DNA from 2 places in the Psychrobacillus sp. FSL K6-2836 genome. Region 2 is predicted to be linked to the other one. Evidence: a T-box and tRNA genes for the amino acid it is inferred to sense, from the RefSeq annotation. Region 2 holds a T-box; the other holds one or more tRNA genes.
The links. The T-box of region 2 lies ahead of trpS (tryptophan--tRNA ligase). A T-box ahead of a tRNA ligase gene usually reads a tRNA of that ligase, here a tRNA-Trp.

Region 1 (11,914 bases), 2.3 Mb from region 2:
TATGATAAAACCAAAGAATATAAGTCCCAGTGCAAAGGAGCGTATACGATTTATTTTGTTTTTATAGGGTTTCATTTTTCGACCTCCTAATTTCTACATACACTATATCATATTTTAATATAAAGTTAAGTTTTGAAGTAAATATAGAAGGAAATATAGAAAAGTTGTCGAAAATTTATTAGTAGAAGGAAATAAAGGAGGCTTCACTTTTGGAAGCATTATTGAGACCAATTTATCAAGAAAGAGCGAGTGAACCTAATACACTAGGTATTATTTTAGTAGAGAAACGGGCAGAGTTTAGTCCTATTACAGATATGTTTGATTCCATTTTATTTATCATAACGAAAGAATCTTCTGTACCTGTATTCACAAAGCATTATACGTATGGGGATAAAAAAACTGCACTTCATATAATTACGGAGAAGCAGCTAAGAAAGTGGTTATTGTTGGGGACTAATCCTAAAATGGTGGATTGGTTGATCAATGGTCGTGTGGTATTTGATAGAAATGAATATGTAGAAAGTTTGAAACAGGAGCTGTACGTATTTCCGATAAACGGTAGAAAAGCTCGTATGGGTATTGAGTTTGCAAAACTAACGAGAAGATATTTAGAAGGTAAATTATTTTTTGAACAACGTAACTATCTGGACGCTTATAATCATATGGTAGATTCTTTACATCATTTGGCTCGTCTAGCTGTTTTTGAAAATGGCATGCATCCAGAGGTGATGGTATGGAAGCAAGTAAAACAATTAGATCCTTCTATTTATAAATTGTACGATGAGTTAATCTCGAGTGAGGAATCTTTAGAAAAAAGATTAGAGCTTCTATTTTTAGCCAGTGACTTCTTGATCCATTCCCGAACAAAAGAAGGTGCAAAGCACATAGTAGAGGTATTAGGATTAAAAGAATTTTGGACCATCCAAGAAATTCATGAGCAAAAAGAACTTAAAAACTACTCTGTAGATTTAGAGGTTTTCATCGAGTTTCTAATAGATAAAGGATATATTTTAATTGAAAAGCAACAAACGAAAAGTGATGGGATCATGCATAGATACTATAAAGTAGTCCTATAGAGACAACATTTAAAAACGGACAATTAAATTTGTTCGTTTTTATTGTTGACATATTAATTTATTACGTGTTATTATAATAAGCGTCGTCAAAAGCACGGCGAACTATTTCAAATTAATATTAGCGAAAAAGTTTTTTGAAAAACTTCTTGACACTTACTTAGTACGATGGTAAATTAGAGAAGTCGCAAAAAACGACACAGCAAATTGAACATTGAAAACTGAACATGCAAAACGTTAAGACATACAGCTTACAACTAACTTGTTAGAATGATAAGCAAAACAATTTTGACATCATTTAATGATGATGCCAGCAAAACAAATGAGCTTTTAAACTAGTTCTATTCGCTGGATGACGAGACGTAGTGCAGTGCGAGGAAGCAATCGAGAGAGGGAAGGAACGTACTAGCGTACGTGACTGACCGAACGAGTGAAGCTGACAAAGCAATGTGCTGCGTAACGTCATCCAGATCTTATGGAGAGTTTGATCCTGGCTCAGGACGAACGCTGGCGGCATGCCTAATACATGCAAGTCGAGCGAATGACGAAGAAGCTTGCTTCTTCTGATTTAGCGGCGGACGGGTGAGTAACACGTGGGCAACCTGCCCTGTAGATTGGGATAACTCCGGGAAACCGGGGCTAATACCGAATAATCCATTTCCTCACATGGGGAAATGTTAAAAGACGGTCTCGGCTGTCACTACAGGATGGGCCCGCGGCGCATTAGCTAGTTGGTGAGGTAACGGCTCACCAAGGCGACGATGCGTAGCCGACCTGAGAGGGTGATCGGCCACACTGGGACTGAGACACGGCCCAGACTCCTACGGGAGGCAGCAGTAGGGAATCTTCCACAATGGACGAAAGTCTGATGGAGCAATGCCGCGTGAGTGAAGAAGGTTTTCGGATCGTAAAACTCTGTTGTGAGGGAAGAACAAGTACGAGAGTAACTGCTCGTACCTTGACGGTACCTCATTAGAAAGCCACGGCTAACTACGTGCCAGCAGCCGCGGTAATACGTAGGTGGCAAGCGTTGTCCGGAATTATTGGGCGTAAAGCGCGCGCAGGCGGTCCTTTAAGTCTGATGTGAAATCCCACGGCTCAACCGTGGAAGGTCATTGGAAACTGGGGGACTTGAGTACAGAAGAGGAAAGCGGAATTCCAAGTGTAGCGGTGAAATGCGTAGAGATTTGGAGGAACACCAGTGGCGAAGGCGGCTTTCTGGTCTGTAACTGACGCTGAGGCGCGAAAGCGTGGGGAGCAAACAGGATTAGATACCCTGGTAGTCCACGCCGTAAACGATGAGTGCTAAGTGTTAGGGGGTTTCCGCCCCTTAGTGCTGCAGCTAACGCATTAAGCACTCCGCCTGGGGAGTACGGTCGCAAGACTGAAACTCAAAGGAATTGACGGGGGCCCGCACAAGCGGTGGAGCATGTGGTTTAATTCGAAGCAACGCGAAGAACCTTACCAGGTCTTGACATCCCGCTGACCGCTCTAGAGATAGAGTTTTCCCTTCGGGGACAGCGGTGACAGGTGGTGCATGGTTGTCGTCAGCTCGTGTCGTGAGATGTTGGGTTAAGTCCCGCAACGAGCGCAACCCTTGATCTTAGTTGCCAGCATTCAGTTGGGCACTCTAAGGTGACTGCCGGTGATAAACCGGAGGAAGGTGGGGATGACGTCAAATCATCATGCCCCTTATGACCTGGGCTACACACGTGCTACAATGGACGGTACAGAGGGTCGCAACCCCGCGAGGGTGAGCAAATCCCATAAAACCGTTCTCAGTTCGGATTGTAGGCTGCAACTCGCCTACATGAAGCCGGAATCGCTAGTAATCGTGGATCAGCATGCCACGGTGAATACGTTCCCGGGCCTTGTACACACCGCCCGTCACACCACGAGAGTTTGTAACACCCGAAGTCGGTGGGGTAACCCTTACGGGAGCCAGCCGCCGAAGGTGGGACAGATGATTGGGGTGAAGTCGTAACAAGGTAGCCGTATCGGAAGGTGCGGCTGGATCACCTCCTTTCTAAGGATAATATCGGAATACAGATCTTTATCTGTATCTTAACGTTTTGCAGTTCAGTTTTGAATGTTCATATTTATATATGGAAATTCAAAGAGGGCCTATAGCTCAGCTGGTTAGAGCGCACGCCTGATAAGCGTGAGGTCGATGGTTCGAGTCCATTTAGGCCCACCATACCTTTTTAAATTTCGGGGCCTTAGCTCAGCTGGGAGAGCGCCTGCCTTGCACGCAGGAGGTCAGCGGTTCGATCCCGCTAGGCTCCACCAAATTTATAATTTGCTTCTGCGATTATTCGTCGCAAAGGGCAAAACCTTTGTTCTTTGAAAACTGGATAAAACGACATTGAAACAATAAACAACAAGAAATTCAAGTTGTGGTTACTTCGGTAATCATAACGTGTAAGACTTTTTAACTTTTAGGTTAAGTTAATAAGGGCGCACGGTGAATGCCTTGGCACTAGGAGTCGACGAAGGACGGCACTAACACCGATATGCTTCGGGGAGCTGTAAGTGAGCTTTGATCCGGAGATTTCCGAATGGGGAAACCCACTGTTCGTAATGGAGCAGTACATTTGCGTGAATACATAGCGCATCTGAGACACACCCAGGGAACTGAAACATCTAAGTACCTGGAGGAAGAGAAAGAAAAATCGATTCCCTGAGTAGCGGCGAGCGAAACGGGAATAGCCCAAACCAAGAGGCTTGCCTCTTGGGGTTGTAGGACACTCTACATAGAGTTACAAAGGAATGAGTTAGACGAAGCGATCTGGAAAGGTCCGCAGGATAGGGTAAAAGCCCCGTAGTCCAAAATTCATTCTCTCTTGAGTGTATCCTGAGTACGGCGGAACACGTGAAATTCCGTCGGAATCCGGGAGGACCATCTCCCAAGGCTAAATACTACCTAGTGACCGATAGTGAACCAGTACCGTGAGGGAAAGGTGAAAAGCACCCCGGAAGGGGAGTGAAATAGATCCTGAAACCGTGTGCCTACAAGTAGTTAGAGCCCGTTAATGGGTGATAGCGTGCCTTTTGTAGAATGAACCGGCGAGTTACGATTACATGCAAGGTTAAGTTGAGAAGACGGAGCCGCAGCGAAAGCGAGTCTGAATAGGGCGAATGAGTATGTGGTCGTAGACCCGAAACCAGGTGATCTACCCATGTCCAGGATGAAGGTAAGGTAACACTTACTGGAGGTCCGAACCCACGCACGTTGAAAAGTGCGGGGATGAGGTGTGGGTAGCGGAGAAATTCCAATCGAACCTGGAGATAGCTGGTTCTCTCCGAAATAGCTTTAGGGCTAGCCTCAAACGTTAGAATCTTGGAGGTAGAGCACTGTTTGGACTAGGGGCCCATCCCGGGTTACCGAATTCAGACAAACTCCGAATGCCAATGATTTATGTTTGGGAGTCAGACTGCGAGTGATAAGATCCGTAGTCAAGAGGGAAACAGCCCAGACCACCAGCTAAGGTCCCAAAGTATTTGTTAAGTGGAAAAGGATGTGGCGTTGCTTAGACAACCAGGATGTTGGCTTAGAAGCAGCCATCATTTAAAGAGTGCGTAATAGCTCACTGGTCGAGTGACGCTGCGCCGAAAATGTATCGGGGCTAAACAAATCACCGAAGCTGTGGATTGATACCTTTGGTATCAGTGGTAGGAGAGCGTTCTAAGGGCGTTGAAGTCAGACCGGAAGGACTGGTGGAGCGCTTAGAAGTGAGAATGCCGGTATGAGTAGCGAAAGACGGGTGAGAATCCCGTCCACCGTATGACTAAGGTTTCCTGAGGAAGGCTCGTCCGCTCAGGGTTAGTCGGGACCTAAGCCGAGGCCGATAGGCGTAGGCGATGGATAACAGGTTGATATTCCTGTACCACCAAACCACCGTTTGAGTAATGGGGGGACGCAGAAGGATAGGGTAAGCATGCTGTTGGTTATGCATGTCCAAGCAGTAAGGTGTGAATGTAGGCAAATCCGCATTCTATAACATTGAGCTGTGATGGCGAGGACGTATGTCCGGAGTTCCTGATTTCACACTGCCAAGAAAAGCCTCTAGCGAGGTGATAGGTGCCCGTACCGCAAACCGACACAGGTAGTCGAGGAGAGAATCCTAAGGTGAGCGAGAGAACTCTCGTTAAGGAACTCGGCAAAATGACCCCGTAACTTCGGGAGAAGGGGTGCTCTTTAGGGTGAATAGCCTTGAAGAGCCGCAGTGAATAGGCCCAGGCGACTGTTTAGCAAAAACACAGGTCTCTGCAAAACCGTAAGGTGAAGTATAGGGGCTGACGCCTGCCCGGTGCTGGAAGGTTAAGAGGAGTGCTTAGCGCAAGCGAAGGTGCGAATTGAAGCCCCAGTAAACGGCGGCCGTAACTATAACGGTCCTAAGGTAGCGAAATTCCTTGTCGGGTAAGTTCCGACCCGCACGAAAGGCGTAACGATCTGGGCACTGTCTCAACGAGAGACTCGGTGAAATTATAGTACCTGTGAAGATGCAGGTTACCCGCGACAGGACGGAAAGACCCCGTGGAGCTTTACTATAGCTTGATATTGAATTTTGGTGCAACTTGTACAGGATAGGCAGGAGCCATAGAGCCCGGAGCGCCAGCTTCGGAGGAGGCGTCGGTGGGATACTGCCCTGGTTGTATTGAAATTCTAACCCATACCCGTAACCCGGGTAGGAGACAGTGTCAGGCGGGTAGTTTGACTGGGGCGGTCGCCTCCTAAAGTGTAACGGAGGCGCCCAAAGGTTCCCTCAGAATGGTTGGAAATCATTCGAAGAGTGTAAAGGCAGAAGGGAGCTTGACTGCGAGACCTACAAGTCGAGCAGGGTCGAAAGACGGGCTTAGTGATCCGGTGGTTCCGCATGGAAGGGCCATCGCTCAACGGATAAAAGCTACCCCGGGGATAACAGGCTTATCTCCCCCAAGAGTCCACATCGACGGGGAGGTTTGGCACCTCGATGTCGGCTCATCGCATCCTGGGGCTGTAGTCGGTCCCAAGGGTTGGGCTGTTCGCCCATTAAAGCGGTACGCGAGCTGGGTTCAGAACGTCGTGAGACAGTTCGGTCCCTATCCGTCGTGGGCGTAGGAAATTTGAGAGGAGCTGTCCTTAGTACGAGAGGACCGGGATGGACACACCGCTGGTGTACCAGTTGTTCTGCCAAGAGCATCGCTGGGTAGCTATGTGTGGACGGGATAAGTGCTGAAAGCATCTAAGCACGAAGCCCCCCTCAAGATGAGATTTCCCATTACGCAAGTAAGTAAGATCCCTCAAAGACGATGAGGTAGATAGGTTCGGGGTGGAAGCGTGGCGACACGTGCAGCTGACGAATACTAATCGATCGAGGACTTAACCAAATTTGTTTCAGTTCCAATGTCGTTTATCCAGTTTTGAAAGTACAAAAAAAATATAAAAAAAGCTTGAAATAATATATAGTTTTGGTATAATAAATATTGTCTTTCAAATTAATAATGTCTAGTGATGATGGCGAAGAGGTCACACCCGTTCCCTTACCGAACACGGAAGTTAAGCTCTTCAGCGCCGATGGTAGTTGGGGGTCTCCCCCTGTGAGAGTAGGACGTCGCTAGGCTGTATTATTCCGAAGTAGCTCAGTGGTAGAGCAATCGACTGTTAATCGATTGGTCGTAGGTTCGAGTCCTACCTTCGGAGCCATTTAAGGAGAGCTGTCCGAGTGGCCGAAGGAGCACGATTGGAAATCGTGTAGGCGGGTTAAACTGTCTCAAGGGTTCAAATCCCTTGCTCTCCGCCAGATAAGTTTTCCACATAAAAGAATGGCCCCTTGGTCAAGCGGTTAAGACACCGCCCTTTCACGGCGGTAACACGGGTTCGAATCCCGTAGGGGTCACCATTATTTCAATCAATTTGACGCAGAGATGCGAAGCTTATCTTATGTAAATTAGGAGAAGCGAGTAGATTCAGGAAACAATTGAGAGAATGAGGGAGCGTATTTATATACGTGACTGATTGAACGAATGAAATTGACGCAGAGATGCGAAGCTTATCGTAATTTTACCCAGGAGGATTAGCTCAGCTGGGAGAGCATCTGCCTTACAAGCAGAGGGTCGGCGGTTCGAGCCCGTCATCCTCCACCATTTCTTTAAGAAATAAATTAGTAAGTATTCTATTGTCGCGGGGTGGAGCAGTGGTAGCTCGTCGGGCTCATAACCCGAAGGTCGCAGGTTCAAATCCTGTCCCCGCAACCAAATGGTCCCGTGGTGTAGCGGTTAACATGCCTGCCTGTCACGCAGGAGATCGCCGGTTCGATCCCGGTCGGGACCGCCATTTATTATTTAAGGTTTAGGATAAGCAAGCAGGTCGAGGAAGCAATCGAGCGAAAGAAGGAACGTATTAAAATACGTGACTGACAGAGTGAGTGAAGCTGACAAAGAGATGCGCCGCTTAGCGTAAATCGAAGAAGGCTCAGTAGCTCAGTCGGTAGAGCAAAGGACTGAAAATCCTTGTGTCGGCGGTTCGATTCCGTCCTGAGCCACCATATTTAAACGCCGGAATAGCTCAATTGGTAGAGCAACTGACTTGTAATCAGTAGGTTGAGGGTTCAAGTCCTTTTTCCGGCACCACTATAGTGGTGGGGTAGCGAAGTGGCTAAACGCGGCGGACTGTAAATCCGCTCCTTCGGGTTCGGCGGTTCGAATCCGTCCCCCACCACCAGTTTTTAATAGGGGCATAGTTTAACGGTAGAATAGAGGTCTCCAAAACCTTTGATGTGGGTTCGATTCCTACTGCCCCTGCCAAATGTATAAGTTAACTTTGAATAATGGCGGTTGTGGCGAAGTGGTTAACGCACCGGATTGTGATTCCGGCATTCGTGGGTTCAATTCCCATCAGTCGCCCCATATTCCTATTGAGTTAGCTCTTTTTTTATTTATTTATGGCGGTTGTGGCGAAGTGGTTAACGCACCGGATTGTGATTCCGGCATTCGTGGGTTCAATTCCCATCAGTCGCCCCATTGGGGTATAGCCAAGCGGTAAGGCAATGGATTTTGATTCCATCATGCCCTGGTTCGAATCCAGGTACCCCAGTTTTTTTGCGGAAGTAGTTCAGTGGTAGAACACCACCTTGCCAAGGTGGGGGTCGCGAGTTCGAACCTCGTCTTCCGCTCCAATTACTTTTTCGGCGGCATAGCCAAGTGGTAAGGCACAGGTCTGCAACACCTTTATCACCGGTTCAAATCCGGTTGCCGCCTCCAATTTTTTAAAAAACTGCCTAGTATTTTATTTTTGCCGGTGTGGCGGAATTGGCAGACGCGCGGGACTCAAAATCCCGTATCCTCTGGATGTGTCGGTTCGACCCCGACCACCGGTATCATTAGAAACAAACACGTTTTAATAAAAACACTCACAAAGTTGTTTAATCAACATTTGTGAGTGTTTTTTTGTAATCCAACTTTTACTGTATTAGTAGAGCTCAATCACGCATCTCTTGTCCATCCATATTACTTGATTGAGACCCCCATGGCTAAAACTGCAAACTAAACACCTTTGGTATCCAATAGTATTCTTGCTACCAAAGGTGAAATCATTTCGCTGAAGTGCAAGGTGAAAATCTCACATTACTTATCCAAAGAGAGTACATCTCACTATTATTCTATATTTGAAGAAGTAAGCTTTCTTGTTGGGAAAATTTGTAATGTGTAAAACTTCGATGCATGTTACGCATAACCATCTACAAAGTACGTGATTATTTCTAAATCGTCTTCGGTTAAGTTACGTCCAAAATGAGAGGACATTTCTGCTTCAATTGCCTCTATTTTCCCTTTATGCTTATTCGTTAATTCAGCGCTTGTCTTCAATAATGAAACAAAGGAAGCAAACTCATCCTTTGTCAAAGGTGCTGGATGATGAGATAAGAAGTAGATTTCTGCATCATAATCTTTAATCTTCCCCAGAAGGCTATACATTTTTTCAATGGTATAATGCCACTTTTCTGCGTACATATTTGCATAGAGGCAATCACCAAGAAATAGCGTTTTTTCCTCCGGTATATAAATGAGATTCGAATCAGATGAATGATCTCCACCAACATGTTCAATGATACAGGTAACCCCACCGATATTTAGTTTTAATCGCTTTTCAAAAATGATAGTGGGATTTGGTATGATAACCTCTCGCACACTTCCAAGCTCTAGCTTTATCGCGTCTGCACAAAACGGAATTTCAATCCCTGTTTCGACACGTCCATCCAACTCCTTGTCTTCCCATGATAACTCTTGTAGTTCTTTTACTTTGTCGTAGGTCATGAAATTGGCAATTGAAGGCATATCCATTTCACTTAAGCCAAATACATGATCCCAATGCCAATGTGTGAGAACCAGAATATCTCCGGTGACATGATAAGAAGCTAATTGCTCTTTAAAATATTTAGCGTGATTAGAAGAATTCCCAGCATCAATCAATAATGTCTGATTGTCCCCTACAATAGCAGCTAATATCGGTCGATCTGTTTTTTGATATGGAGGCAGATAAAAGAGCCGATCGGAAAGTTTTTCTAATGTTTGCATGAATTCGTACTCCTTTAAAAATGTTGTAACGTTCATTATATACTACTATTTATAGAAGTGACAAAACAATGCTAGAAGTGTCTTCAAATTCATCTTTCTCTTTCGCTGTTATCAAAGAAGAGTATCTATTAACGGTATATAAAAAAACACTCACAAAATTGTTAAGTCAACATTTGTGAGTGTTTTTTTGTATTCTAGTTTTTATTAAAACATTCCATTCTTATTAGGAGAATCCTCAGGTATCAGCTGACCTACATCCCACATTTCAACGATTTGGTTATCTTTGAAACGAAAGATATGTACTACAGCTGCTCCAAGATCATCTGGATTTTGTTTTATGTGTGAATAAACCGTAACCATATCTTTTTCTTGAATCGCAAATTTTACTTCAAATCTTTTATTAGGGTTTTTGGCAGCATTTTCTTCCATTGCTATCATTAGAGATTTGGCATCACCTGGGAAAAATGGGTTATGATGAAGAAATCCAGGACCTACGTATTTCTGGTAAACTTCTCGAACATTGCCAAATGCTACATTCTGAAGAAAAGAAATTGATTTCTCTTTAAGGGAGAGGGGCTTCGACTGTTGGTCAATGGTCAATTTATTCATCCTTTCATAACGAGAGTTTTAACTTTGGAGAGAAGTTTAAGTTACTGTAACTTGTATGTCAATCTTCATTACTTGATAAAGATAATACTTTAAAATTATCTTTATCAAGTAAAGTCTACATGGCTGTATGATATACTTTAGAAAATATTTTAGGAGGCTATTTGTCTTGAGCATTAATTTTGAAGTGAAAAGAACTACCAAAGTAACTAAGCAGCAAGTGTATAATGGTTTACTTGATCTAGAGGCTGCTAATCACTGGATGCAAGGGCTTGTAGGTATTGAGCGATTGGATGATGGACCAATGAGAGTAGGGAGCCAGTGGAAGGAATCTAGAAAAATGTTTGGACAAGTGGCTACGGAACATTTTGAGGTTGCTGAACTAAATGAGTTGTATAAAATTGTTCTTCGCTGTGATGGAACGAAAGGTACAACTGGTAAAGGAGAATATATTTTTACATATATGGTTACTTCATCTGATAACCTTACAGAGATTACGTTGAACGGAGAAATAAAAGGGCTCACCAGCATAACTAAATTTTTTGGTAAAATGATGGCGGGTACCTTTAAGAAAGCATCTGCAAAGGATTTGGATGGATTGATTGCATACTTAGAAAAATGATTCAACAGGACCGATTAACAATGTTTATAAAGCTACTTAGTTATAAAATCAGTTAACAGTCATATGGATATTCTCCAAATAGAGTTTATGTGAAAATATTAAGCTAGTTGTCATTTAACAAATTGATTTAATTTTCAATCTTTATTACAATAAGATAGAAAGTATACTTGCTTATTAAATGAGATAACTAGGAGGAGAATTATGGGGAGATTAGTTCATTTCGAAATTCATGTGGATGACATGGACCGTGCAAAGAAGTTTTATGGAGAAATATTTGGGTGGACATTTCAGGACTGGACTGATTTTGCGGGAATGCCTTATTTTGGGGCTATTACTGGTGATGCAAGTCAACCTGGTATAGATGGAGCTTTAATGAAACGTCAAACACCTCCTCCAGAACAAAACCAGCCTATGAATGGATTTTCTTGTACATTGGGTGTGGAAGATTACGATTCAACAGAAGCAAAAATCCTTGAGTATGGTGGAAAAGTAGCAATGCCAAAGTATGCTCTTCCTGGAATGGCTTGGCAGGGATATTATGTTGATACTGAAGGTAATGTTTTTGGTATTCATCAGCCTGATGAGAACGCGAAGTAGAATCTATTAAAGGAACGTTACAAATGACGTTTGAGATTATTGTAATCTCGGGCGTCTTTTTTAAATTGGATGAAAGAAGGCTTATATAGCAGTTATTATTAGAAAAACTAGGGAAGGAGATAGACCATGGAAAATAGTACAAGAACAATTACAGAGGTTGATAAATTTATCCGAGGTTTACCTAATGATATTCAAAGCATTGCTGAGGCATTAAGAAAAATAATTCTAGACGCATCTCCCGCTCTTGTGGAAGAATATAAATGGTCGATGCCTAACTATTCATGTAAAGGATTAGTTTGCTATCTGCAAACAGCCAAAAAACATGTTAATTTAGGTTTTCAAAAAGGAAATGAACTGATAGAAAAAGATATAAATAATTTATTGCAGGGGTCAGGTAAAACAATGAGACATATTAGAATTACAAAAATAGATGAAATCCAATCAGATGTTTTTACGTCTCTTA
Region 2 (11,914 bases):
TGTATCCGTAACCTTAAGAAAAAATGAAATACTTGCGGTGGTTGGTGAGTCTGGCTGTGGAAAATCTACTTTAGCAACTTCTATTATCGGATTGTACGATCATAACAAGACAAGAGTTCAAGGAGAAATTTTATATAAAGGGCAAAACCTTGCACTATTGGAAGAGGAAAAGTTAAATAATGTTCGTGGAGAAGAAATAGGAATGATTTTCCAAGACCCATTATCAGCTTTAAATCCATTAATGAGGATTGGGGAGCAGATTGAAGAAGGTCTTGTGTATCATACTAAAATGACAAAACAAGAGCGAAGTAACCGTGTAATAGAACTGTTAAAACAAGTAGGAATACCAAACCCTGAACGAATTTCTAGACAGTTTCCTCATCAGCTTTCAGGTGGGATGAGACAACGTGTTATTATCGCGATTGCCATTTCTTGTAAACCAAATATCATTATTGCTGATGAACCGACAACTGCACTTGATGTTACTATTCAGGCTCAGATTCTGGATCTGCTAAAAGAACTTCAAAAAGAAACAGGAGCAGGTATCGTATTAATCACACATGATTTAGGTGTAGTAGCTGAAACGGCAGACCGTGTTGCGGTAATGTATGCTGGTCAAATTATTGAAGAGGCCCCTGTGGAAGAATTGTTTGCAAATCCGAGACATCCATATACACGTTCTCTACTAAATTCTATTCCTCAAATGAATAGTGAGAATGAGAAACTTCAAGTAATACAGGGGATGGTTCCGTCGTTAGTAAAATTACCGAGAGTAGGATGTAGATTCGCGGAACGTATACCGTGGATTCCGGCTAAGGCACATGAGGAAAATCCAACATTGCACGAAGTATCTCCCGGACATCTTGTTAGATGTACTTGCTGGCAACATTTTCACTTTGAAAGTGAAAAAGGAGGTAATTCCCTATGAGTTTCATGCAAATTAATGACTTAAAAGTGCATTACCCGATTCGTGGGGGATTTTTTAATACAGTAGTAGACAATGTGCATGCTGTAGATGGTATAAACCTAGAGTTTGAAAAAGGGAAAGCTTATGGGTTAGTAGGTGAATCAGGTTGTGGGAAATCCACAACTGGAAAATCTATAATTGGATTAGAAAAAATTACATCTGGAAGCATTATTTATGAAGGTGAGAATGTTACAAACAAAGCGAGAGGGCGAAATTCAGCCTATAATCGAGACATTCAAATGATATTCCAGGATGCACATTCGAGTCTAAACCCTCGTAAACGAGTGCAGGATATCATCGCAGAACCTATAAGGAATTTCTTAAAACTTTCTCCTGGTGAAGAAAGAAAAAGAATTAATGAATTACTAGCGATTGTAGGTATGAGCGAAGAAGCAAGACTTAAATATCCACATGAATTTTCAGGTGGGCAAAAGCAGCGTATCGGTATTGCAAGAGCTATAGCTAGTAATCCAAAGCTAATCATTGCGGATGAACCGGTATCGGCACTCGATTTATCGGTTCAAGCACAGGTTCTTAATTTCTTAAAAGATATCCAAGACGAATTTGGCTTAAGTTATTTATTTATATCCCATGATCTTGGAGTAGTTAAACATATGTGTGATAATATCTCGATTATGTATAAAGGTCGCTTTGTAGAGACTGGTAATAGAAAAGACATTTATACAAATCCTCAACATATATATACAAAGAGATTACTTTCAGCAATACCAGAAGTAAACCCAATGGATCGAGAAGAGCGAAAGAAAATTCGAAGAGCAGTAGAAGTAGATTATTTAACAAATCACCATAATTATTATGATGAAAATGGAAGAGTATATGATTTACAAACTATTTCCGAAACCCACCAAGTAGCAACAAGTGCTCAGAATAAAGGGGGCATATAATATGTGGAAAACGATTGTTAGACGTGTTCTTGTAATGATTCCACAATTATTTGTACTTAGTCTTTTAATATTCATTATGGCAAAGTTTATGCCTGGGGATCCTTTTACTGGACTGATTACTCCAGAAACAGATCCTGCCAGAGTAGAAGAACTTCGTATTAAAGCAGGTTTCTACGATCCCTGGTATGTGCAGTATGTGAACTGGATTGGAAATGCTTTTCAAGGTGATTTTGGTCGTAGTTACACATTTAACGTGCCCGTATCGAATCTAATAGCAGGTCGTGCCATAAATACATTGTGGTTATCTTTGCTAAGTGTCTTTTTACTATACTTACTCGCTATTCCTTTAGGGGTTTTAGCAGGTAGATTTCAAGATTCTTTCCTAGATAAATCAATTGTATTTTATAGCTTTATAGTTTTTGCAATACCAACATTTGTATTAGGACTTATCAATCTGTTCTTCTTTGGTTATGAACTAGGCTGGTTCCCTACAAGTGGGACGGTGGATATTAAATACGAGTCCGGAAGTGCTGGGTTCGTATGGAGTAAGTTTTATCATATTTTATTGCCAGCAATTACGTATGCCTTGCTTGCTACTACTGGAATTATCCAGTATTTACGTTCAGAAATTATCGATTCTAAGTCGATGGATTATGTACGAACCGCTAAAAGTAAGGGAATTCCGATTAACAAAGTATACTCTCGTCATATATTCCGTAACTCGTTGTTACCCATTGCAGCATTTTTAGGTTTCACGATTACAGGACTTTTAGGTGGTTCTATCTTTATTGAAACCATTTTTGGGTATCCGGGTATGGGAAAATTGTTCGTTGAGGCTATAAACGGGCGTGATTATAGTGTAATTACAGCACTTGTTATGCTTTATGGATTCTTAACATTATTAGGAAGTCTATTATCCGATATCATCATGAGCATTGTTGACCCTCGAATTAGGATTGACTAACAAAAATAATGGATAAGGAGAGTCCGAATAATGAAAAATACTGAAGCTATTGAACCAAAAGAGATAAAAGTAAGCTCTCCGCCGACAGGTTTTCAAGTAATCGCGCGGGAGTTTATGAAAGATAAATTAGCTATGTTTTCACTGATATCGTTAATCATCGTAATTGGAGGCATCTATTATTGGGCATGGCAAATCGACCAAACCCAATTGATGCGAATAAGTCTCCGAGATAAGTTAGCAGAACCAGGAGAAAAATTCTTTTTAGGTGCCGATAAAGGTGGGCGTGATATCCTTGGGCAACTAATTGTAGGTGCACGAAACTCTTTAACAATTGCGATAGTAGTAACGCTCATTACAGGTTTTGTTGGAGTTGTTATCGGACTAGTTTGTGGTTATTTTGGAGGATGGATTGATAATATCTTTATGCGAATTATTGATTTCTTCATTACAATTCCATCATTGATGATCATTATTGTATTTGTAACTATTATTCCTAAATATTCTATTGTCGAGTTTATCCTAATCATGAGTTTATTTCTCTGGGTTGGTACAGCAAGGCTGATAAGGAGTAAAGCACTCTCCGAAAGTAGAAGAGATTATATTAGTGCTTCGAAAACCTTAGGTACAAGAAATATTGTCATAATTTTTAAAGAAATGATGCCGAATTTAAGTTCTATATTAATAGTAGACATGACTTTAAACTTTGCAGGAAATGTGGGACTAGAAACTGGACTATCGTTTTTAGGATTTGGTTTACCACCTTCGACACCGAGTTTGGGGACACTTGTAAGTTATGCTACAGATCCATTCATTATGGAAAATGCATGGTGGAATTGGTTGCCGGCAGCATTATTAATCTTATTTCTTATGTTAGCGATCAATTATGTTGGTCAGGCCATTCGACGATCTGCCGATGCACGTCAACGTCTTGGTTAAATTCGTTATTAAACGCAAGAGCGTTTGATATATAAAAAGAGATAAAAAGGAGGAAAAAGAATGAATAAAAAGCTATTAGCTCTATTGGCATTGCTGTTGACACTAATGTTAGTTCTTGCCGCGTGTAATTCCGATGATGATTCAGCAACACCTGCTGATGAGCCGGAAAAAACTGAAGAAGAAGGTACAGGAGAAGAAGAAGCCGCAGAGGAAACAGAAGAAGAAGCCGAACAACCAGCTTCCGAAGAATTATTCCCGGTAGTACTTGATAATGAAGGAGAAGCTATTGACGGTGGAACTCTACAAGTAGCATTAGTAAATGATTCTCCATTCCAAGGTATTTTCTCTTATACACTATATGAGGATGCATATGATGCAGATATTATGGGCTTCTCAAGCAATGTACTATTTGACACTGACGGAGATTTCTTAATTTCTGATGGTGGTATAGCAACATTGACAGTTGATGATGCTAACAATAAAGCAACTGTTAAAATTCAAGAAGGAATTAAATGGTCTGATGGAGAGCCTCTTAAAGTGGAGGATTTAATTCAACCTTATCTAATTATCGGTCATCCAGATTATGCAGGAGTTCGTTATGATTCTGACTTCCAAAACATCGTTGGTGCTGTGGAATATCATGACGGAAAAGCAGATACAATTTCAGGTCTGAAAAAAGTGGATGAAACAACTTTAGAAATTTCATTCAATAAAATTTCACCAGCAATCTATTCAGGTGGAGACGGACTTTGGTTTTACGCTGAACCAAGTCATATTGTAAAAGATATCCCTGTTACTGAATTACTTCAAAGTGATGCAGTACGTAAAAACCCAGTTACCTTAGGGGCATTCAAATTTGATAAAATCGTTCCAGGTGAATCAGTACAATTTGTACGCAATGAGAACTACTGGAAAGGCCAATCAAAACTTGATGGTGTAGTTGTTAAAACTGTACCTAGTACATCTGCAGCAAAAGCTTTGGAAACAGGAGAATATGATATGGCTCTTGGATTCCCGACTAGTGCATATGAAAACGTAAAAGATCTTGAAAATATTACACTTCTTGGTCGTCAAGAATTGTACTACTCTTATCTAGGATTTAAACTTGGTAAGTATGACTATGATGCAAGTGTTGCAATTACAAATGAAGCAGAAGCTAAAATGGGTGACAAAGTGTTACGTCAAGCAATGGGCTATGCTTTAGATGTTGAACAGGTAAATGAAGTATTCTACTTTGATTTACGTGAACGTGCTAACTCTCTAATTCCACCAGTATTTAAATCGTTCCATGATTCATCTATCGAAGGATATAACTATGATGCAGAAAAAGCTATCCAACTTTTAGACGAAGCTGGTTATAAGGATACAGATGGCGATGGTCTTCGTGAAAACCCTAAAGGGGAAAAATTAACAATCAATCTTGCTGCAATGTCTGGTGATGAAACACAAGAACAAGTAATCTCTTACTACCTACAAAACTGGAATGAAGTTGGTTTAGATGTTCAATTAGCTACAGGCCGTCTAATCGAGTTCAACACATTCTACGATAAAGTACAAGCGGATGATCCAGAAATCGACATCTTCATGGGTGCATGGGGTACAGGTACAAACCCATCTCCAGCTGGATTATACTCTAAAACAGCAGTATATAACTTCAGCCGTTACACTTCTGAAGAGCTAGAAGGATTATTAACTGCAATCGATTCTCCAGAAGCTATTGACGGAGAGTTCCGTGGTAATAAGTTCCGTGAATGGCAAGAATATATGGTAGATGTTTCTGCAGTAATTCCATTGCAATTCCGTTACGAATTATTCCCGGTTAACGATCGTGTGAAAAACTATGACTTCGGCTATGATACAGACTTCGATTATATCGATATCGAATTAATAGCTGATACACCAGTAAAATAATATTTAAAAAAACCGCTCTTAGACGAAAGTTTAGGAGCGGTTTTTCATATGGTCTTATAAGGATGTGATACTAATAAGATTGTTAATATTTTTAATTAGTTATGGAATTGCTGTCATTTGCTGCTCCCACTTAGTACTTTATTTAAACTTTTTATCATTAGGATATTCCTGGAGATCAGTCCTCGTATATATGATGGAGTCTACTGATTTTGTTCTCTTATGTGCTTCCATAATATCTATTACTGCGGTCGTTTTCTTCCGAGGCCCATTGCGGCTTCCATCTTAGCTAAAGTTTCATTCGCTAGAGCTTGTGCTTTTGCAGCCCCTAAATCTAGAATTTCATCCAGCTCAGAAGAGTTTAGCAGCTGCTCATATCTTTCTTGAATAGGCGTAAGATGATCGATAATAACTCTTGCAACGGAAGCTTTGAAGTCTCCATATCCTTTTCCTTCATACTTTTGTACAAGTGAAGGAATTGAAACATCACTTAACGCGGATTCAATCGTTAGTAAATTGGAAACTCCAGGTTTATTTTCAGGATCAAAAGCGACGATACCTTCTGAATCTGTAACTGAGCTTTTAATTTTCTTTTCAATTTCCTTTGGACTGTCCAAAAGACGTATCGTAGCCTTCAGATTTGGATCTGATTTACTCATTTTCTTTAGTGGATCTTGTAGGGATTTAATACGAGCTCCATTTTTAGGTAATTGGATTTCAGGCATTGTTAATACCTCGCCGTAGCGTTTATTGAATCGTTCAGCTAAGTCTCTTGTTAATTCCACATGCTGTGTTTGATCATCACCAACCGGTACGATATCTGTTTGGTATAGGAGTATATCCGCAGCCATCAATGGGGGATATGTTAATAATGCAGCAGAAACAGCATCTTTACCAGTCGACTTATCTTTGAATTGCGTCATTCTTTCTAATTCACCGATATACGAAATACACTGCATAATCCATCCAGCTTGTGCATGAGCAGGAACCTCTGACTGTATAAATAATGTAGATTTCTTCGGATCGATACCTACGGCAATATATAATGCCGCTAAAGAACGTATATGATTGCTCAATTCTTTAGGATCCTGTGCAATTGTAATAGCATGTTGGTCTACAATACAAAACACGCAGTCAAAATCATTTTGTAATGCAGTGAACTGTCTGAAGGCACCAATGTAATTCCCTAGGGTGATAATCCCTGTTGGTTGTACGCCTGAAAAAATTTTCTTCATTTTTCGTATCTCCTTTTCCTATTGAGAATATAAAAAAACATCATGCATCCCTATAAAAGGGACGAATGATGTTAAATCCGTGGTACCACCCAGCTTGCTAAAAATAATTAGCCACTCTTCTTCGTAACGGGAAGGGGACGGTATACGCTACTCACTTTCACATATACTGCTCAGAAGCCCATTCCATTTACAGTATGATCTGTTTACAGCGCCACAGACTCTCTTAACATACGATAGTAAATGTACTTATCTTCATCAAAGCTCAAGTTATTTAGTTTTGATTATTATATATAGAAGAAACACAAAAATCAAGTACTCTTAGTAACTATAATAGATGAACAAAGCAATACACATACAAAATAAATTGGATAGCCCTAATGCAATAATCGGTTTATGTGGAAAAGAAAATATTTCAGACGGTAATCGCATCTTTTCTGCCTCTTTTTTCATATGTTTAGGCGTAAATACTTTACGTGTACTTTCAGTAAAAAAGTCAAAAAAACCACCTGAAACGACATATGTCATCAAACCAACAAACGTGACTGTTCCGCCAACAAAAAAGGACATGTTTATGTAAGGTACGAGTTGGATATTTTTATAAACTAAAAGCATTAGTACAAAAATAACTATCTGACAGCCAAGAAAGTAAATTAATCTATTTTTCATATTTCACCTCTATCAATTGTAAATTATAAAATAGACACAGAAAATATGCAAAATATTGATTAATTAATTTAACAAAAAAAAGCAATTTTGTTTCCAAACATTCACAATTGTTAGGACAATGTAATGATTTTGTTACACTATTGTAAAAATATTTAAAAAAAACCTGTACAAGCGTAAAAGAAAATGTATAATAAATATTGTAATGAATTTTTCTGAATATTTAAGGAGGTTATTTTTTTGAAGAATAGCAAGCTTGTATGGCTTTTAAGCCTACTGTTAGTTGTTGCTTTATTCCTAGCTGCTTGTGGTGGCGATGATGAAGGTAAAGAAACAACTACAGACACAGACGAAAAAGAAGGTACAACAGAAGAAACAGAAGAAGTAGCAGACGAAGATCAAGTTCTTAACCTGATCATGACTGCAGAAATTCCAACAATGGACTCAGCTCTAGTAACTGATGCAGTTGGTTTTGATCTACTTAACAACGTAAACGAAGGTTTATACCGTTTGAGTCAAGAAAATATTGCTGTTCCAGCACTTTCTGATGGTGAACCAAAAGTTTCTGAAGATGGATTAGTTTATACATTCACTTTACGTGATTCTAACTGGTCTGATGGTACTCCAGTAACTGCAAATGACTTTGAATTTGCTTGGAAACGTGCTATGAACCCAGATACTGCATCTGAATACGGTCCATACATGATGTCTGGCGTTATCAAAAATGCAACAGCAATTTCTAATGGTGAAGCTGAATACACTGAATTAGGTATTAAAGCGCTTGACGAAAAAACATTAGAAGTAACGCTTGAAAAACCAATTCCTTACTTCCTATCACTTATGTCATTTGGAACATTCTTACCACAAAAAGAAGAATTCGTTACAGCGCAAGGTGAAAACTACGCGAAAAATTCTGAATCACTTTTATACAACGGACCATTTACTTTAGCTAACTGGGACGGTACAGGTTTATCTTGGCAACTACTTAAAAATGAGCAGTACTGGGATAAAGAAACTGTAAAACTTACTGAAATTAACTATGATGTAGTAAAAGAAACTGCAACTGCAGTAAACTTATATACAAATGGTGAAAAAGATCGTGCTGGACTATCAGGAGAATATGCAATGCAATATGCTGCTGATCCAGAATTATTAACTGAATTAGAAACTTCAGTATTCTATTTCAAATATAATCAAGAACGTCTTGGAGAAAAAACTCCACTTGCTAACGTAAATATTCGTGAAGCAATTTCTAAAGCATTCAACAAAGAAGATTTAGCTTCTGTAGTATTAGCAAATGGTTCTACAGCTGCATATTCATTCATTCCAAAAGATTTCGTTTTTGATGAAGATGGAAATGACTTCCGTGACGCTAACGGAGACATGGCTGTGTTCAATGTAGATGAAGCAAAAGCTGCATGGGAAAAAGGTTTAGCAGAGCTAGGTGTTACTGAACTTTCTATAGAAATTCTTGGTGGAGACACTGAACTTTCTAAAAAAATGGATGAATACTTCAAAGCTCAATTAGAAGGTAACTTACCTGGTTTAACTATTACTCTTAAAGAAGTTCCATTTAATGTTCGTTTAGATCTTGATACAAACCAAGACTATGACATTCAAGTTGCAGGATGGGGACCAGATTACCAAGATCCATTCACATTCTTAAGCCTATGGGAAACTGACGGTGGTAACAACCAAATGTCATACTCAAATCCTGAGTACGATCAATTGTTACAAGATATTAATGGTTCTTTAGCTCAAGACATTCCAGCTCGTTGGGAAGCAATGGCTAAAGCCGAAAAAATGATCGTTGACCAAGATTTCGCAGTTGGACCAATCTACCAACGTGGATTAATGTTCCTTCAAAAACCTTATGTTAAAGGTGTAATTGCTCATCCATTCGGTGGAGATTACAGCTATAAATGGGCTTATATCGAAGGTAAGTAAGATAGTTAAAAAGATTTAAAATCTCATAGTTAGAGAGTATATGGTATCCAAATGGATCATGTACTCTCTTTTTAAATGAATCTGAATTCACAAAATATTTAATATTAATAATTTGATTTTGACAATTACCCTTGTTATCTGTTTATATATATTAGTAACATATTAATCTTAAAAAATATTTTTGTAGGAGGTGCAAAGATGGCAAAATACATTACTCGTCGTGTTTTTTATATGTTTATAACATTTTTCCTGATTGCGACGGCAACATTTTTCTTAATGAAGGCGCTTCCAGGATCCCCGATTAGCTCTGCTTCAAAACTATCCCCTACACAACTTGCGGTAGTTGAAGCGAAATATGGACTAGATCAACCGATTCCAGTACAATACGCGAAGTACATGTTGAATTTGGCGCAAGGCGACTTAGGTAACTCATTTCAATTTAAGAATGCTAGCGTAACAGATTTAATCATAGATCGTTTAGGACCATCTATGTTACTTGGAACTCAAGGTTTAGTGCTTGGTGTAGCGTTAGGAATACTATTAGGTATGATTGCAGCACTAAGACAAAATACTATTTGGGATTACGGTAGTACATTTGTGGCTATCATCGGTATTTCTATTCCATCTTTCGTTTTTGCCACTTTTCTTCAATATTGGTTGGCTGTTGAATGGAAAATATTCCCTGTCGGTTTGTGGAAGGATGGCTGGATGTCCAGCGTACTCCCATCTATTGCTTTAGCAATGGGACCACTTGCAACGGCTTCTCGATTTATACGTACGGAAATGATTGAAGTTTTAAGTTCAGATTATATTACTTTGGCAAAGTCTAAAGGAGCCAATGGTTTCGAAGTAGCATTTAAGCATGCTTTCCGAAATGCATTAATCCCACTAGTTACTGTTTTAGGACCACTAGCAGCTGGATTATTAACAGGATCTCTTGTTATTGAAAAAATCTTTGCAATACCAGGTATTGGAGAGCAATTTGTTAAATCCATTATGTCTAATGACTTCTCTATCATTATGGGAACAACATTATTCTTCTCTGCATTCTTAATTGTCGTAATATTCTTAGTAGATGTACTTTATGGTATCATCGATCCACGTATTCGTTTGTCAGGAGGTAAAGATTAATGAAACACGACTTACAAAAACCACCTGCAGATTCATTTGAAAGAATTGAATTAGATGCTAGTCATGCGGAGCGTATTGCAAAACCAAGTTTAAGTTTCTGGCAGGATGCTTGGCTTCGAATTCGTAAAAATAAAGCCGCGATAGTGAGTATGTTCATTTTGGCTTTCATTATCATTATGGCCTTTGTCGGACCAATGATTAGCCCGCATGATGCGGAGACACAAACAATCACTCATGCTAATTTACCTCCAAAGGTTCCCGGTATTGAAAAGCTTGGAATAATGGATGGTGTTGGTACTCTAGCTGGTAAAGAAGTAGACTTATATGAAATGAAAAAAGTAGATACGTATTATTGGTTTGGTACAGACGGTTTAGGCCGCGACATGTTCTCACGAGTTTGGGAAGGTACACAAATCTCTTTACTCATCGCTTTCGTGGCAGCTATAATCGATATGGTTATCGGAGTTGCTTACGGTGGAATCTCTGGTTACTATGGCGGTCGTGCCGATGATATTATGCAACGTATTGTAGAGATTCTATATGGTATACCAACACTTGTAATAGTTATACTCATGCTTAGCTTTATGGATCCAGGTATTACCGCGATTATTATCGCAATTACCATTACTGGATGGATTGGAATGTCCCGTATTGTACGTGGCCAAGTATTAAAATTCAAAAACCAAGAATTTGTATTAGCTTCACGTACATTAGGTGCAACAAATAGTCGAATTATTACAAAACATATTTTACCTAATATTTTAGGTATTATTATTATTAATACAATGTTCACTATTCCAACTGCAATTTTCTTTGAAGCATTTTTAAGCTTCATTGGTTTAGGTTTACAACCACCTGACGCATCTTTAGGGACTCTTATTAATGACGGGTACAAATTGGTTCAATTCCAACCACATATTCTCTTGTTCCCATCTATTATTATTAGTTTACTAATGATTGCATTCAACTTACTTGGTGATGGATTACGTGACGCACTTGATCCAAAAATGAAAGACTAATAGGGGGAAAGCATAATGGAAAACATATTAGAAGTTAATGACCTAGAGCTTTCCTTCCATACATTTGCTGGTGAAGTAAAAGCCATTCGTGGTGTTAACTTCGACTTAAAAAAAGGAGAAACACTTGCAATTGTTGGAGAGTCTGGTTCTGGTAAGTCAGTTACAACGAAGGCAATTATGCGTTTATTGCCTGAATCAAGTTCAGAATTTAAAAATGGTCAAATATTATTTAACGGAAA

Region 1: it has a tRNA-Trp gene. The T-box ahead of trpS (tryptophan--tRNA ligase) is inferred to sense a tRNA for this amino acid. The anticodon was not compared.

The regions. Positions count from the first base shown of each region.
Region 1 covers NZ_JBBOOM010000001.1:3,235,100-3,247,013, forward strand. The annotation lists gene MKY37_RS15425 (YgzB family protein) at 1-75, opposite strand, end outside; gene MKY37_RS15430 (nucleotidyltransferase-like protein) at 210-1,076, shown strand; rRNA gene MKY37_RS15435 (16S ribosomal RNA) at 1,546-3,099, shown strand; tRNA gene MKY37_RS15440 (tRNA-Ile) at 3,194-3,270, shown strand; tRNA gene MKY37_RS15445 (tRNA-Ala) at 3,287-3,362, shown strand; rRNA gene MKY37_RS15450 (23S ribosomal RNA) at 3,515-6,443, shown strand; rRNA gene rrf (5S ribosomal RNA) at 6,561-6,676, shown strand; tRNA gene MKY37_RS15460 (tRNA-Asn) at 6,685-6,759, shown strand; tRNA gene MKY37_RS15465 (tRNA-Ser) at 6,765-6,856, shown strand; tRNA gene MKY37_RS15470 (tRNA-Glu) at 6,881-6,955, shown strand; tRNA gene MKY37_RS15475 (tRNA-Val) at 7,124-7,199, shown strand; tRNA gene MKY37_RS15480 (tRNA-Met) at 7,236-7,310, shown strand; tRNA gene MKY37_RS15485 (tRNA-Asp) at 7,314-7,389, shown strand; tRNA gene MKY37_RS15490 (tRNA-Phe) at 7,525-7,600, shown strand; tRNA gene MKY37_RS15495 (tRNA-Thr) at 7,610-7,685, shown strand; tRNA gene MKY37_RS15500 (tRNA-Tyr) at 7,693-7,776, shown strand; tRNA gene MKY37_RS15505 (tRNA-Trp) at 7,786-7,859, shown strand; tRNA gene MKY37_RS15510 (tRNA-His) at 7,886-7,961, shown strand; tRNA gene MKY37_RS15515 (tRNA-His) at 8,000-8,075, shown strand; tRNA gene MKY37_RS15520 (tRNA-Gln) at 8,077-8,148, shown strand; tRNA gene MKY37_RS15525 (tRNA-Gly) at 8,156-8,230, shown strand; tRNA gene MKY37_RS15530 (tRNA-Cys) at 8,242-8,315, shown strand; tRNA gene MKY37_RS15535 (tRNA-Leu) at 8,349-8,431, shown strand; gene MKY37_RS15540 (MBL fold metallo-hydrolase) at 8,778-9,626, opposite strand; gene MKY37_RS15545 (nuclear transport factor 2 family protein) at 9,831-10,235, opposite strand; gene MKY37_RS15550 (SRPBCC family protein) at 10,402-10,854, shown strand; gene MKY37_RS15555 (VOC family protein) at 11,056-11,451, shown strand; gene MKY37_RS15560 (DUF1801 domain-containing protein) at 11,578-11,914, shown strand, end outside.
Region 2 covers NZ_JBBOOM010000001.1:907,252-919,165, reverse strand. The annotation lists gene MKY37_RS04510 (ABC transporter ATP-binding protein) at 1-928, shown strand, start outside; gene MKY37_RS04505 (ABC transporter ATP-binding protein) at 925-1,872, shown strand; gene opp4B (oligopeptide ABC transporter permease) at 1,874-2,836, shown strand; gene MKY37_RS04495 (ABC transporter permease) at 2,867-3,772, shown strand; gene MKY37_RS04490 (oligopeptide ABC transporter substrate-binding protein) at 3,833-5,683, shown strand; gene trpS (tryptophan--tRNA ligase) at 5,923-6,915, opposite strand; T-box leader at 6,970-7,183, opposite strand; gene MKY37_RS04480 (DUF3899 domain-containing protein) at 7,234-7,581, opposite strand; gene MKY37_RS04475 (peptide ABC transporter substrate-binding protein) at 7,819-9,525, shown strand; gene opp3b (oligopeptide ABC transporter permease) at 9,724-10,656, shown strand; gene opp3C (oligopeptide ABC transporter permease) at 10,656-11,675, shown strand; gene MKY37_RS04460 (ABC transporter ATP-binding protein) at 11,691-11,914, shown strand, end outside.